One region of the Streptomyces sp. NPDC006372 genome, then DNA from elsewhere that is predicted to be linked to it. Evidence: riboswitches for the same ligand, from Rfam matches in the RefSeq annotation. Region 1 holds a riboswitch; the other holds the start of a gene.

Region 1 (7,421 bases):
CGCTGACGGACCAGTACGAGATGCTCGCCGACGTGCGCGGCCGGGGCCTGATGATCGGCATCGAGTTCGGCCGGCCGAAGTCGCTGAAACTACGCGGCCGCTGGGCCATGCTCCAGGCCGCGCGCAAGGGGCTCTTCGCCCAGATGGTCGTGGTGCCGCTGCTCCAGAAGCACCGGATCCTGACCCAGGTCTCCGGCGATCACATGGAGGTGATCAAGCTGATCCCGCCGCTGATCATCGGCGAGCGGGAGGTGGACCGGTTCGTCGACGCCTTCACCGCCGTGATGGACGACGCGCATGACGGCGGGCTGGTCTGGGACTTCGGGCGGACGCTCGTCAAACAGGCGGTGGCGAACCGCTGAGCTTTTGCCTGTGAGACAAGAAATTTGCCGCTGAGGCAAGCGTGCGGCTCAATGAGGACATGAGCCTTTCCGAGCCCGAGCGCTCCTCCGGGCCGAACGCCGAGGCCGATCCGCCCACCGGCCCCGCCGGTGCGCTGCCCGCCGTCGCGCCGCAGCTGCGGGCGCTGCGGCGCCAGGCCTCCCTGACGCTGGAGGCCGCCGCCCGCGCCGCCGGGCTGTCGCCCGCGCACCTCTCCCGGCTGGAGACCGGGCAGCGACAGCCCTCGCTGCCGATGCTGCTCGCACTCGCCCGTGTCTACGGTACGACCGTCTCCGAACTGCTCGGCGAGACGGCCGCCGACCGGGAGGCCGTGGTGCGCGCGGCCGACATGGAGCCGACCACGGCGGGCGGCTGGACGTACTGGCAGGCCGGCGCCCCCGGGCGCGGGATGCAGGCGCTGCGCGTCCACGTCCCGTACGGCTCCCAGGGCGACATCGTGCGCGTCCATCCGGGCGAGGAGTGGCTCCATGTACTGCGGGGACGGCTGCGGCTGCGCCTCGGCGACACCACGCACCGGCTGGCGCCCGGCGACAGCGCCCACTTCGACTCGCTCACCCCGCACCGGATCGCCGCCGAGGACCACGACGGCGTCGAACTGCTCTTCGTCCACACCCTGCTGCAGAGCCCCACGGCCGCACTGTGCCTGGGCCCCACCCCTGGAGACCTGTCATGACCGACATGGAGGAGAAGTTTCCCCGCGCCCTGTGGGTGCGCTTGTTCATCTACCTCGTGGCGGGGCACCTCTTCGCCGCGTTCGTGTGGTTCCTGTTCGAGGCGGGGGCCCGTTAGCCGAGGGCCTCAGTCGAGAAGCCGCTCCCGCAGGCGCTTGCGGGCCTGGGGAGTGAGCCCGAGGCCCTCCTCCAGGTAGGCGTCGACGCCGCCCCACTTCTCGTCGATGGTGTCGAAGGCCGCCGTCAGGTACTCCACGCGCGCGTCGAACAGGGGGCTGAGCAGGTCCATGACCTCGGGGGAGTAGGCCGAGGCGGCGGAGCTGCTGCGGTGCACCTTGTAGCGGCGGTGCTTGGCGTTCGACTTCAGGTAGTCGTCGACGATCGCCTCGCGCTCGACGCCCAGGGCGAGCAGTGTCACCGCCATGGACAGGCCCGCGCGGTCCTTGCCCGCCGCGCAGTGCATCAGCGCCGGGACGCTGTCCTCGGCGAGCGCGTGCAGCACCTGGGAGTGCTCGGCGGTGCGGTGCTTGATGATCGTGCGGTAGGAGGCGATCATGCGGCCCGCGCCCTTGCCGTCCGAGAGGATCGCGCGCAGCTGGTCCAGGTCGCCGTCGCGGACCATCTTCCAGAACTCGGCGCCGTCGGCCGGGTCGCTCAGCGGCAGGTTCACATTGCGCACGCCCGGCAGCTCGACGTCCGGCCCTTCGAGTTTCTGGTCGGCCGCGTTGCGGAAGTCGAAGATCGTGTGCAGGCCCAGACCGGTCAGGAAGGCGGCGTCCTCCCCGGTCGCGTGGGCGAGGTGCCCGCTGCGGAACAGCACGCCCTGCCGCACCCGCCGTCCGTCCACGGTCGGCAGCCCGCCCACGTCACGGAAGTTGCGCACTCCGGCCAGCTCGGGTTCGGTCGACGGGACCTGCTGTGTCACGGGGGCTCCTCCCAGTCGGCGCCCGCCGACGCGGTTCGTCGACAGGCACCACTCGACGATACGACATGGCTGCCAGGGGCAATCAGTTGTCCACAGGCGTTGCCCGGAGCCCCCGAAGCCGTCGATGATGTTGGGGCCTGGTCGCACCTGGTCGGGCTTGTTCGAATCTGTGAGGCCTTGATGCTGGACATCTCCGAAGACGGTCGTACGTGGGTCCTCTCGGGGCCGGCCAGCAGCTACGCCGTCCACGTCACCGACCGGGACGAGCTGCTGCACCTGCACTGGGGCCCGCGGATCGGCCTCGCCGACGCCGAGGCCCTGGCGGTCCGCCCGCTGCCGGACTACTGGCCCTTCGAGTCCCCGCTCGACGGACGCGAGGAGTACCCGGTCGAAGGCGGCCCGCGCTTCGTCCGCCCCGCCCTGTCCCTGCGCACCGGTGAGCGGCGCGGCACGGAGTGGGCCTATGAGGGGCATGACACCGGGGGCGGCGAGCTGCGGCTCCGCTTCCGCGACGGCGAACTGACCATCACGCTGCACTACCGGATGCGTGAGGACGTGATCGAGCGCTGGGTGACCCTGGAGAACCAGGGCCCGGCCGTCGAGGTGCTGCGCGCCGACTCCGCCACCTGGACCCTGCCCGACCGCGACAGCTGGCGGCTGTCCCAGTTGCACGGCCGCTGGGGCGCCGAGTCCCGCCTCGAGCGCTCCCCCCTCACCCACGGCGAGAAGGTCATCGGCAGTCGCCGCGGCCACACCTCCCACCAGCACCTGCCGTGGGTCGCGCTCGACACCGACGCGACCGAGGAACGCGGCGAGGTCTACGGATGCGCGCTGGGCTGGTCCGGGTCCTGGCGGATCGCCGTGGCCCAACTCCCGGACGCGCGCGTGCAGATCACCGGCGGGGCCGGGTACGACGACTCGGGCCTGCTGACGCTGGGCGCGGGAGAGTCGTACACGACGCCCGTCTTCGCCGGACTCTGGAGCGACGGCGGTTTCGGCGGGGCCAGCCGTGCCTGGCACGCCTATCAGCGGGCCCATGTCGTCCCGGACGCGGACCGGGACCGGCCGGTGCTGTTCAACTCCTGGGAGGCCACCGAGTTCGACATCTCCGAGGAGCAGCAGCGGGCGCTCGCCGAGCGGGCCGCCGCCATGGGTGTCGAGCTGTTCGTGGTCGACGACGGCTGGTTCGGCGCGCGTACGAGCGACCGGGCCGGGCTCGGTGACTGGACGCCGAATCCCGACCGCTTCCCCGGCGGGCTCAGGCCGCTCGCCGACCATGTGCACGGCCTGGGCATGCAGTTCGGGATCTGGGTCGAGCCGGAGATGGTCAACCCGGACAGCGACCTGTACCGCGCCCATCCGGACTGGGTGCAGTACCAACCGGGACGAAAGCGGACGGAGTTCCGCAATCAACTCGTACTGAACCTCGCCCGCGAGGACGTCCAGGAGTACCTCTGGGAGCGGCTCGACGCGTTGCTCTCCAGCGCCCCGATCGACTACGTCAAGTGGGACTTCAACCGCTGCTTCTCCGACGCCGGCTGGCCGGACGACCCCTATCCGCAGCGGCTCTGGGTCGACCACGTCCGGGGTCTGTACGCGCTGCTGGACCGGCTGCGGGCCGCCCACCCGGGGGTGGCCTTCGAGTCCTGCTCGGGCGGCGGAGGCCGGATCGACCTCGGTGTGCTGAGCCGTACGGACCAGGTGTGGACCTCCGACAACACCGATCCGCTCGACCGGCTCGCCATCCAGCACGGCTTCAGCCAGGTCCACCCGGCGCGGGTCATGGCCGCCTGGGTCACCGACAGCCCGAACGTCATGCTCAACCAGCGGGCCAGCTCCCTGCGGTTCCGTTTCGTCAGCGCCATGGCCGGTGTGCTCGGGGTCGGCGGCGACCTCACGAAGTGGACGGAGCAGGAGCTGGCGGAGGCGCGGGACTGGGTGGGGCTCTACAAGGAGATCCGGCCCGTGGTGCAGCACGGCGACCTCTACCGGCTGCGCGCGCCGGAAGGCGGTCTGAGCTCGGTGCAGTACGTCCTCGGCGACGAGACCGTCGTCCTCGCCTGGCTCCAGGCGCAGCGCTACGGCGAACCCCTCCCGGCGCTCAGGCTGCGTGGCCTCGACCCGTCGGCAACGTACGAATGCCTCGAATCGGGCGAAGTTCACCGAGGTGCCGTCCTGCTCCATCACGGACTGCGGGTCGGGCTGCGCGGGGACCTGGACGCCACGGTCGTCCGCCTTAAGCGGAAGTAGCCGTTCTGTCCGAATAGGGGATTTAGGCCGCTTCGACATAACGTGCCCCAAAAGTAAAGGAGATGGGGTCCACGTGTGTGGGCATCGTCATATTCGTGACGATGTGTTGTCGTCATGTTCACGTAATTGTGCCGATATTCAGGGCCTTTGAGGAAAACCGGAGATCGGTAATCCACGCTCGGTGACGGGAAATGTGCCGACGCGTCAAGGAAAAGGCCGTCATGCGCAACCGCAAGCTTGTCCCATTGCGTCTTGGTCGCTTACGTTCCACACCAATCCGGACGGACGCCTAATCCTGCCGCCGACCGGAGCCCGCACACACTGACCCGACGTACGGCAGGAGCGGGGGACCCACAGGTAAGACGCCTGTTCCGGTTCCCGGAACGGCTTGGGGTTAAGCCGCACCTCGGCGCGGCCGGGCATCTCCAGCCCGAACCCGACAGCTCACCTCGCAGGCGCCGGAGAGGAATCCGCCATGCCCGCGAAGGGTAAGCACCGCCGCCCGAAGACCCAGCGTTTCACCCGCTCCATAGCCGTCGCCGGAACCGGCGGGGCCGCCCTCGCCCTTCCCCTCATGGGGGCCGCCGGCGCCCACGCCGCCACCCCGCAGTCGGCCCCGGAAAAAGCCGCCCAGTCCGCTCCGGCCGCCGGAAAGAAGGCCGCCGAAAAGGCCACGGGTGCCCACACGTACACCGTGAAGGCCGGTGACTGGCTCGCGAAGATCGCCGACGACCAGCACGTCAGCGGCGGCTGGAAGAAGCTCTACGCGGACAACCGCGACGCCGTCGGTGACGACCCGTCGCTGATCCACCCGGGCCTGAAGCTCTCGATCGGCACGAAGGCGGCGAGCGCGCCCGAGGCGCAGCCCGCGCCGAAGGCGTCGGCCGAGAAGTCGTCCGCCGCCGAGTCGTCCCCCAAGGCCGGCACCCCCGCGAAGCCGGCTGCCGCCAAGCCGGCCGCGGAGACCGCCGCCTCCGGCTTCACCCTCCCCGTGGACGGCGCCACCATCGGCACCCCGTACCACATGGCCGGCAGCATGTGGTCCAGCGGCTACCACACCGGTGTCGACTTCGTCGTCCCGACGGGCACCTCCCTCAAGGCCGTCGGTGCGGGCACGGTCGTCTCCGCGGGCTGGGGCGGCGCGTACGGCAACCAGGTCGTCATCCAGCTCGAGGACGGCAAGTACGCGCAGTACGCCCACCTGTCCCAGCTCTCCGTCTCGGCCGGCCAGACCGTGACGGCCGGGCAGCAGGTCGGCCTGTCCGGCGCCACGGGCAACGTCACCGGACCGCACCTGCACTTCGAGATCCGCACCACGCCGGACTACGGCTCGGACGTGGACCCGGTCGCCTACCTGCGCGCCCACGGCGTCTCCGTCGGCTGACCGACCCGCACGCCCCTTGCCTGACACGCCTCCGAAGGCCGGACCCCGATCCCCGGGTCCGGCTTTCGGTGTGTGCGGCGGCCGGCGATCGCACTCAAGGGATCGACAGCGGACGGCAGTTGGGACACAGTGATCCCGTCGTGAGTGCAAGCGCTTTCTGAAGGAGCTGTGTCCCGTGCCGACCACCCGCAGAACGTTCGGAGCCCTGGCAGCCGGAGCCGCGCTGGCTGCCCTCGCCCCGACCGGGAGCGCGAACGCCGCGCCTCGGCATCGCCGCCTCATCGCCCACGACGACTTCTGTCACGGCCTCGGCCAGTGGGTGACCGAACTGCAGGACGGCGGCACCGTCAGCGCCTCCCGCGGTGTGCTGGAGATCGACGTCCCCAGCGGGGCGACCGTCTGGTTCAAACGGCGACTCCAAGGTCCGTACGTGCTCGAATACACCGCCACGCCCGTCGCCGAGGGCGGGGTCAACGACCGGGTCTCGGACCTCAACAACTTCTGGAACGCGACCGACGTCCGCTCCCCGGACGATCTCTTCGCGACGCCGCGCGGCGGCGCCCTCGACGAGTACGACCACCTCACCACGTACTACGCCGGCTACGGGGCCAACTACAACACCACGACCCGGCTGCGGCGTTACGTCGGTGAGGCCGGAGTCCGCCCCCTGGTCTTCGACTACACCGAGCCGCTGCTCGTGCCGGGCGAGCCGAACCGGGTCCGGATCGTCTCCGACGGTTCGACGGTGCGGTGGTGGAACAACGGGCGGCTCGTGTTCGACTACCGCGACCCGCAGCCCTACACGAGTGGGCACTTCGCCTTCCGGACCGTGTGGAGCCACTTCCGCATCACGGGCTTCCGGGTCTGGTCGACACTCCAACGTTCCTGACAAGCGGCCTATTCCGGAGTTGGTGAACACTTTAGGAGTGGCTTATGTCACCGCCCGTCAACCCCTTCCTACGGTCGCGTAGGTCACATTCCAAGGTGAATCATGAGCGGCTGTGGCAGACGATTCGAAGAGTGACAGCAGAGCAGTGATCGGGTCGTACGTGGCGGTGGGGGACAGCTTCACCGAGGGCGTCGGTGATCCCGGCCCCGACGGGGCGTTCGTCGGCTGGGCCGACCGGTTCGCCGTCCTGCTCGCCGACCGCCGGCCCGAGGGCGACTTCCACTACACCAACCTCGCCGTGCGCGGAAGGCTCCTCGACCAGATCGTGGCGGAGCAGGTTCCGCGGGCCGTCGACATGGCCCCGGACCTCGTCTCCTTCTGTGCCGGCGGCAACGACATCATCCGGCCCGGCACCGACCCGGACGAGGTGGCCGAGCGTTTCGAGCGAGCGGTCGCGCAACTCGCCGCGGTGGCGGGCACGGTGATGGTGACGACCGGCTTCGACACCCGGGGCGTGCCCGTGCTCAAGCACCTGCGCGGCAAGATCGCCACGTACAACGGGCATGTCCGGGCCATCGCCGACCGGTACGGCTGCCCGGTCCTCGACCTGTGGTCCCTGCGCAGTGTCCAGGACCGCAGGGCCTGGGACTCCGACCGGCTGCACCTGTCCCCGGAGGGGCACACACGGGTGGCGCTGCGCGCGGGGCAGGCGCTCGGCGTCGATGTACCGGCCGACCCCGAGCAGGAGTGGCCCCCGCTGCCGCCCCGCGGCACCCTCGACATCCGGCGGGACGACGTCCACTGGGCACGGGAGTTCCTGGTGCCGTGGATCGGGCGGCGGCTGCGCGGGGAGTCGTCGGGGGACCATGTGACGGCCAAGGGCGCGCTGTCGCCGGACGA
Region 2 (7,421 bases), on a different contig from region 1:
CTCGGTGACCTTCGCACCCTTCGGCGGGGTGAAGTCGAAGGTCGACGCGGCCGGCCGGTCGAAACTCACCTTGGTGAAGCCCGCGTCGACGACGGCGGCGCCCCCACTGGCCGGGGTCAGTGTGAACTTCAGCGGCGTACCCGTCTTCGCGTCCACCGCGACGGTGACCGCGCCGACCGTGGAGCCGGACTGCTTCGGCTTGATGAGCAGCTTGTAGGCGTCCCGGCCGGCGACCTGGGCGGTGCCGTCCACGGTCACGGAGGTCGTGTCGTCGACGGCCTTCAGGGCCTCCTCGGCGAAGTCCTTCGGCGTGGCCGGCGGCTGCTCCTTCTCGTGCTTCGGGCTGTCCGAGGCGGTGCCGTGGTAGACCTCGTTCGACTTGCTGTCGTAGCCCCAGAGGTCCTTGCCGTTGTGGACGACGCTGTACTCGGCGGCGTTCTCCAGCAGCGACAGCTTCTGCTTCTCCGGGCCGTCGACAGCGACGCGCAGGGTGTGCGTGCCGGAGGCCAGTTCGGTGAGCTTGGACGTCGGGTCGGCGGAGGAACCGCCCTCGCCCGGGCTCGCCGCACCGGACATCAGGCTGCTCTCCAGCCCGCCGAGGTCCGGCAGTCCGAGATCCGTGCTGATCTTCACCGTGCCGGACAGCTGCTGCACGTCCGACTTGGCGATCTTCTCGATGAGCTGCTGTGCCGTGATCTTCGGGAGGTCGGGGTCGCCCGAGTCGGCGAGTGCGGGGACCAGGCCGATCGTCGCGGCCGCCACCCCCATCACCGTGACCGGGACGACGTACCGCGCGGCTTTGCTCCGCCGGGAGCGCTGCTCGTCGACCTCCCCGGCGGTCGTGTTCTCGTCGGATGCGTACGGTGCCATGTGTGCCCTACCTCCGTGGTCGGCGGCGGCTGTCCGTGTCGTCCACGCACTCGTCCCTGAGCCGCCATTCTCACCCGAACAGGTGAGGAGTGGTGTTCTTCGGTGGTCTCCATCTGACCAAATCGGCCGGGGAGATACGTCAGACCGCGGGCTCAACTCCACGTACTGCTGGGGTATGACACGGAGGGGCGGTGTCTCCCCCGACCCGTAGGGGGCGGGGGATGAACCGGACCGGTGCCGCGCTAGCCGGCGCGGTGCACCACGGCGTCGCTCAGCTCCACGAGAGCCGCCTTCGCGGCGCACTCCGGCAGGGGTGCCAGGGCCGAGCGGGCGTCCTGGGCGTAGCGGACGGTGTCCCGGCGGGCCTGTTCCAGCGCCGGGTGGGCGCGCAGCAGGCGCAGGGCCTCGGCGTGCCGGGCGTCGTCGGTGAGGTCGGAGTCCAGCAGCTCGCACAGGGCGATGTCGTCCGCGAGCCCGAGCCGGGCCGCGCGCTCGCGCAGCCGCAGCACCGGCAGCGTGGGGATGCCCTCGCGCAGGTCGGTGCCCGGGGTCTTGCCGGACTCGTGGGAGTCGGAGGCGATGTCCAGGACGTCGTCAGCGAGCTGGAAGGCGACGCCGAGCCGCTCGCCGTACTGGGTCAGCACGTCCACGACCGTCTCGTCGGCGCCGGACATCATCGCGCCGAACCGGCACGACACCGCCACCAGCGAGCCGGTCTTGCCGCCCAGCACGTCCAGGTAGTGCTCGACGGGGTCCCGGCCGTCCTGCGGTCCGGCCGTCTCCAGGATCTGCCCGGTCACCAGCCGTTCGAACGCCTCGGCCTGCACACGGACCGCCTCGGGGCCGAGGTCGGCCAGGATGTGCGAGGCGCGGGCGAAGAGGAAGTCGCCGGTGAGGACCGCGACGGAGTTGCCCCAGCGGGTGTTCGCGCTCGCCACCCCGCGGCGCACGGCGGCCTCGTCCATCACGTCGTCGTGGTACAGCGTGGCCAGGTGGGTCAGCTCCACGACGACGGCGGACGGCACGATCCCGGGCGCGTACCGGTCACCGAACTGGGCGGAGAGCATCACGAGCAGCGGACGGAACCGCTTGCCGCCGGCCCGCACCAGGTGCTGGGCGGCCTCCGTGATGAAGGGCACCTCACTCTTGGTGGCCTCGAACAAGCCTTCCTCGACAGCCGCCAACCCGGCCTGGACATCGGCTTCCAGAGCCTGGTCCCGCACGCTCAGCCCGAACGGCCCGACGTCGGTCACGAGGGGTCTCCTGTCTGCTGTGTCTGCCGGTGATTACGCGGATTGTCGATAGGTCGCTGCCCTCACTCGAGTCAGCGTATCCGGTCACGTTTCGATCACCGCCAGCGCCCATGGTTACAGGCCGGGTGGTATCCGATCACGACCTCCATGTTTTCGATCAGTCCATAAGAACAGACATTTATCCACTTACCAGGAGGTAGCGAGATATAAACGATTTGCCGCGTTGCGTAAGTTAATTCCCTTTGCTGATATGTACCGCACAGGCTCGTGATCAGTGAGTTCGGTCACGTCGCCCCTTTTGCCCCCTCGCTCCGGCACCGGCCCGTACCCCCTTCCACCGAAAGCCAGTTGAGCCTTGGCTCCCGCAAAGGATCAAGCGGGCCAAACCACTCAGACCAAGGTCAACCGGCTCGGAATGTGACTCCGGTGCTTGTTCCCGACATGTGCTCTCGCATACGTTCCCGGCTTGTCCGGCGGACCGCCGAATCCTGCCGCCGCCCGGACACCCCACACACACCGACTCACTCACGCAGGGCAGGAGCGGGGGACCCAGGTAAGTCGCCGGTCCGCACAGCGGACCGGCTCGGGGTGAAGCCGCGTACGGCAGCACAGCGCCGTACGCGGCCGGACACCTCCCGGCCCGAACCCGACAGCTCACCTCGCAGGCGCCGGAGAGGAACATCGCCATGGCCGGACGAGGCATGCACCGTCGCAGCAGAACCAGCCCGCTCACCCGAGGCGTCGTAGCCGTCGGAACCGGCGGAGCGGCACTCACCCTTCCGCTCCTCGGCGCGACGCACGCGAGCGCCGCCGAGCCCCAGAGCGCTCCCGTCGTCGCACAGTCCGTGCACCAGGCGGCCCAGCCCGCCAAGTCCCTCGCGTACACCGTGGTCAAGGGCGACACGCTCTACCGCATCGCGGACAAGTACGACGTGTCGGGCGGCTGGAAGCAGCTCTACAAGGACAACCGCGCCGCCGTCGGCGACAACCCGAAGCTGATCCACCCGGGTCTGAAGCTGAAGGTGAAGACCGCCAAGGCGGACGCCGCCCCGAAGCAGGCGACCAAGTCGTCCGCCCCCGCCAAGCCGGCCGCGAAGCCCGCCACGGGCGTCGCCCAGGCCGCCCCCGCCGCCGCGAAGACCTACGCGAACAACCTCGACGGGTGGATCCGCGAGTCGCTGGACATCATGGCGCAGAAGGGGATCCCGGGGTCGTACGACGGCATCTACCGCAACATCATGCGTGAGTCGTCCGGCAACCCCCAGGCGATCAACAACTGGGACTCGAACGCCGCCGCGGGCACCCCGTCCAAGGGCCTGCTCCAGGTGATCGACCCGACGTTCGCCGCCTACCACGTGCCCGGTACCTCCTTCGACCCGTACGACCCGGTCGCCAACATCACGGCGGCCTGCAACTACGCGGCGGCCCGCTACGGCTCGATCGACAACGTCAACGGCCCGTACTGATCCACCCCGCCCAGCAGTCGCTCGAGGACGACGGCGATGCCGTCGTCCTCGTTCGACAGCGTGACCTCGTCGGCCACGGCCTTGAGTTCGGGATGGGCGTTGGCCATGGCGACGCCGTGGGCGGCCCAGTCGAACATCGGGATGTCATTGGGCATGTCACCGAAGGCGATGGTGTCCGCCGGCCGCAGCCCCAGGTGCTCGGCGGCCAGCGCCAGGCCCGTCGCCTTGGTGATGCCGCACGGCTGGAGTTCGACCGTGCCGGGCCCCGACATTGTCACCGTCGCCAGTGAGCCGACCACCGAGCGGGCCGTCGCCGCCAGCTCGTCGTCCGTCAGACCGGGGTGCCGCAACAGCACCTTGCTGATGGGCTCGCACCACAGGTCGTCCCGTCGCTCGACCCGTACGGCGGGCAGGGTCGGGTGCGGCATGAGATAGCCCGGCTCGATGAGCGTGAGCCCGTCGACCCCGTCCTGGTCGACCGCGGCGTACACCTCCCCCACCTCGGCCTCGATCTTGCCGAGGGCGGTCTCCGCCAGTTCACGGTCCAGCGTGATGGACCACAGCAGCCGGTCCGCGCCGGCGTCGTACACCTGCGCGCCCTGGCCGCACACCGCGAGCCCCGTACAGCCGAGGTCGTCGAGGAGCGGCCGCACTCTCGGGGCCGGCCGGCCCGTCACCACGAGGTGCTGGGCGCCGGCGTCCGCCACCCGCGCGAGTACGGCGAGAGACCGGTCGGAGAAGGTGTCGTCGCCGCGCAGCAGCGTCCCGTCCAGGTCGGTGGCGATGAGTGAATATGCGAGGGGTGCGGCCATGATCAGAGAATACGGACAGCGCGCCCGTTCGTTTCATCGCACGGTGGACACCGATTGCCCGATTGAGGGCCCCTCTGCACCAGTTGGCAACAACATGGTCCGCTACCTACCCGTGAGGCCGTCCCGAGCGGTACCTTCCAAGTGTCCAGGGGGGACTTGATCGGGGGGTCGGGTTGAGCAGTGGGCGCATTCGTGTGGCCGGGGCCGGGGAGCTTCGCGAGGCGGAGAGGGAGCGCTGGCGAGCGCTGCGCGCCGCGGCGGAAGCACCGCGCAACCCGTTCATGGAACCGGAGTTCACCGAAGCCGTGGGCCGGGTGCGGCCGCAGGCACGGATCGCGGTGGTGTACGACGGGCCGGAGCCGGCCGGCTTCCTGCCCTACGAGCGCGGCCGGTGGGGTCAGGGCCGGGCGATCGGACTCGGCGTCTCGGACGCGCAGGGCGCGATCCTGCGGCCGGGCCTGGACCTGGAGACGGGCGAACTGCTGCGGGCCTGCTCGGTGTCCAGCTTCGCCTTCGACAACCTGGAGGCCGAGCAGCGGCTCTTCGTCCGGTACGCGGCGGAGGAGTACGCCACCTTCGTCATCGACGTGGAGAAGGGCTACGAGACGTACGAATCGGTGCTGCGCGCCCAGTCGCCGAAGTTCCTGAAGACCACCCTGGCCAAGGAGCGCAGGCTGGGACGGCAGGTCGGCGAGCCGCGCTTCGTGTTCGACGAGCGCGACCCGGCCGCGCTGCGCACCCTCATGGAGTGGAAGTCGGCGCAGTACCGCAGGACGGGCCGGCGGGACCGGTTCGCCCAGGAGTGGATCACCCGCCTCGTGGGGCGGCTGGCCCGGACCCGGGCGCCGGAGTGCAGCGGCACACTGTCCGTGCTGTACGCCGGGGAGCGGCCCGTCGCCGCGCACTTCGGACTGCGTTCGGCGTCGGTCCTGGCCTGCTGGTTCCCGGCCTACGACCCCGAGTTCTCGAAGTACTCGCCGGGTCTGGTGCTGCATCTGCGCATGGCCGAGGCGGCGGCCGCCGAGGGCATCGGCATGCTCGACCTGGGGCGGGGCGCGGCCGAGTACAAGGACGCGCTGAAGACGGGCGAACTGCCCGTGTACGAGGGAGCGGTGACGCGTCCGGGGGCGGGCGCGGCGCTGCACTGGCTGAGCCGCGAGCCGGCGCGCCGCGCGCACAGCTTCGTCCGCGGCCGGCCGCGGCTCGCGGCGCTGGCGGCGCGGACCCTGAAGGGCGCGGCCCGGCTGCGCCGTACCTGACACGAGTGGGGGGAGGGCGCATGGCTCGTTCGGCACGTGCGCGGGAGGAGATACGCCGGTTCCTGGACATCGGGGCGGTGCAGGTTGCCGAGGTGGACCTCGATGGGGCGGAGGCGGTGCTCAGACCGGGTCCGGGGAATCCGCCGGTGACGAGCGGAGAGGTGTTCGTACTGGTCAGGAGGGGCGGCCGGCCCGTGGGCACGCTGCTCGGTCGGGTGCCGGAGGGGGCGGACGCCAAGGCCGTGCTGGCGGAGCGGGCGCGGGCGGAGTGTGCGGTGGCCGTCGGTGAGGAGCCCGGGGATGCGGTTGAGCCCGGGTCGGCTCTTGAGCCCGGGTCGGCGGTTGAGTCCGGGTCGGCGGTTGAGTCCGGGTCGGCGGTTGAATCCCGGTCGGCCGGTGCGTCTCCGTACGCGAGTGTCGTCGTCGCGACCCGGGAGCGTGCAGGCCAGCTGGCCCGCGCGCTGGACTCGCTCCTGGCGCAGGACCATCCGCGGTTCGAGATCGTCGTCGTCGACAACGCACCCGTGACGGACGGGACGAGGGAACTGGTCGAGCGGAAGTACGCCGAGCGCGTGCGGTACGTGTGCGAGCCGGTGCCCGGCCTCGCGGTCGCGCACAACGCGGGGCTGGCGGCCGTCCGGGGCGAGGTGGTCGCGTTCACCGACGACGACGTGGTCGCCGACCCGCGCTGGCTGACCGAGCTCACCGCGCCCTTCGCCGCCGACGCCGGACTGGGCTGCACGACCGGGCTGATCCTGCCCGCGCGGCTGACGACCCCGGCCCAGGTGCTGCTGGAGAGCCACGGCGGCTTCGCGAAAGGCTTCACTCCAAGGACGTACGACCCGGCACACCCGCCGGTCGACGAGCCGCTGTTCCCGTTCACGGCCGGGCGGTTCGGCTCGGGCGCCAACATGGCCTTCCGGACGGCCGTCCTGCGTTCCGTCGGCGGTTTCGACCCGGCCACCGGCGCCGGGACGGCCGCCCGGGGCGGCGACGACCTCTACGGCTTCGTCCGCGTCCTGGCCCAGGGCAACCGGCTGCGCTACACGCCGTACGCGCTGGTGTGGCACCACCACCGGGAGACCTGGCGGGATCTGGAGACCCAGGCGTACGGCTACGGCGCCGGGCTCACCGCCTACCTCACCGCGGTGCTCGTCAACCGCCCCGCCCTGCTGCCGGCGTTCCTCGCCCGGCTGCCCCGCGGCCTCGCCCACGCCCGCGCGCTGACCGCCGTGCGCGAGACGGAGGGGGCGGGCGGTGCCGGCACGCCGGGTGATCACGACGTGCGCACGCATCCGTGGCCGCGGCGGCTGTCGCGATTGCAGCGCAGGGGGATGGTGTACGGGCCGGTCGGCTATCTGAAGGCGCGGCGGGCGCTGCGCGCGGCGGCCGGCACGCGAGCGGAGACCGTTCAGGGGGCGCGATGAGGACGGACGGCAGAGGCGGGGCGGAGCACCAGGGTGCGCGGGACGGCGAGGGCCCACCGGCCCCGGCGGGTGCGACGGCTTCGGCGGGCGCGCCCGCCCCGGGAGGTGCGCCGGCTCCGGCGGGCGCGCCAACCCCGGCAGGTGCGCCAGCACCGGCGGGTGCGGTCGGTACTCCGGCCATCCCCGTCTTCCTCTACCACGCCGTGATGGACGACCCGCCCGACTGGATCGCCGAGTTCACGGTCAGCCCGCGGGAGTTCGCGGCCCACCTCGACGCCGTGGTGGACAGCGGCCGGACGCCCGTCACGATCAGCACGGTCGCCGACCATCTGGC

The links. Region 1 has a riboswitch for cyclic di-AMP ahead of ABZ016_RS08005 (peptidoglycan DD-metalloendopeptidase family protein). Riboswitches for the same ligand answer to the same signal wherever they lie in the genome.
Region 2: it holds a riboswitch for cyclic di-AMP, as region 1 does, so the genes downstream of both, ABZ016_RS06120 (LysM peptidoglycan-binding domain-containing protein) here and ABZ016_RS08005 (peptidoglycan DD-metalloendopeptidase family protein) in region 1, are expected to answer to the same signal.

Annotation. Positions count from the first base shown of each region.
Region 1 is NZ_JBEXQJ010000003.1:190,651-198,071, reverse strand. It holds gene ABZ016_RS08030 (aspartate aminotransferase family protein) at 1-362, shown strand, start outside; gene ABZ016_RS08025 (XRE family transcriptional regulator) at 422-1,075, shown strand; gene ABZ016_RS08020 (DUF6126 family protein) at 1,072-1,191, shown strand; gene ABZ016_RS08015 (tyrosine-protein phosphatase) at 1,201-1,998, opposite strand; gene ABZ016_RS08010 (alpha-galactosidase) at 2,179-4,248, shown strand; cyclic di-AMP (ydaO/yuaA leader) riboswitch at 4,558-4,719, shown strand; gene ABZ016_RS08005 (peptidoglycan DD-metalloendopeptidase family protein) at 4,724-5,632, shown strand; gene ABZ016_RS08000 (DUF6250 domain-containing protein) at 5,808-6,521, shown strand; gene ABZ016_RS07995 (SGNH/GDSL hydrolase family protein) at 6,667-7,421, shown strand, end outside.
Region 2 is NZ_JBEXQJ010000002.1:357,359-364,779, forward strand. It holds gene ABZ016_RS06110 (DUF2092 domain-containing protein) at 1-870, opposite strand, end outside; gene ABZ016_RS06115 (polyprenyl synthetase family protein) at 1,113-2,123, opposite strand; cyclic di-AMP (ydaO/yuaA leader) riboswitch at 2,628-2,806, shown strand; gene ABZ016_RS06120 (LysM peptidoglycan-binding domain-containing protein) at 2,810-3,589, shown strand; gene ABZ016_RS06125 (HAD family hydrolase) at 3,553-4,401, opposite strand; gene ABZ016_RS06130 (GNAT family N-acetyltransferase) at 4,575-5,660, shown strand; gene ABZ016_RS06135 (glycosyltransferase) at 5,681-7,087, shown strand; gene ABZ016_RS06140 (polysaccharide deacetylase family protein) at 7,294-7,421, shown strand, end outside.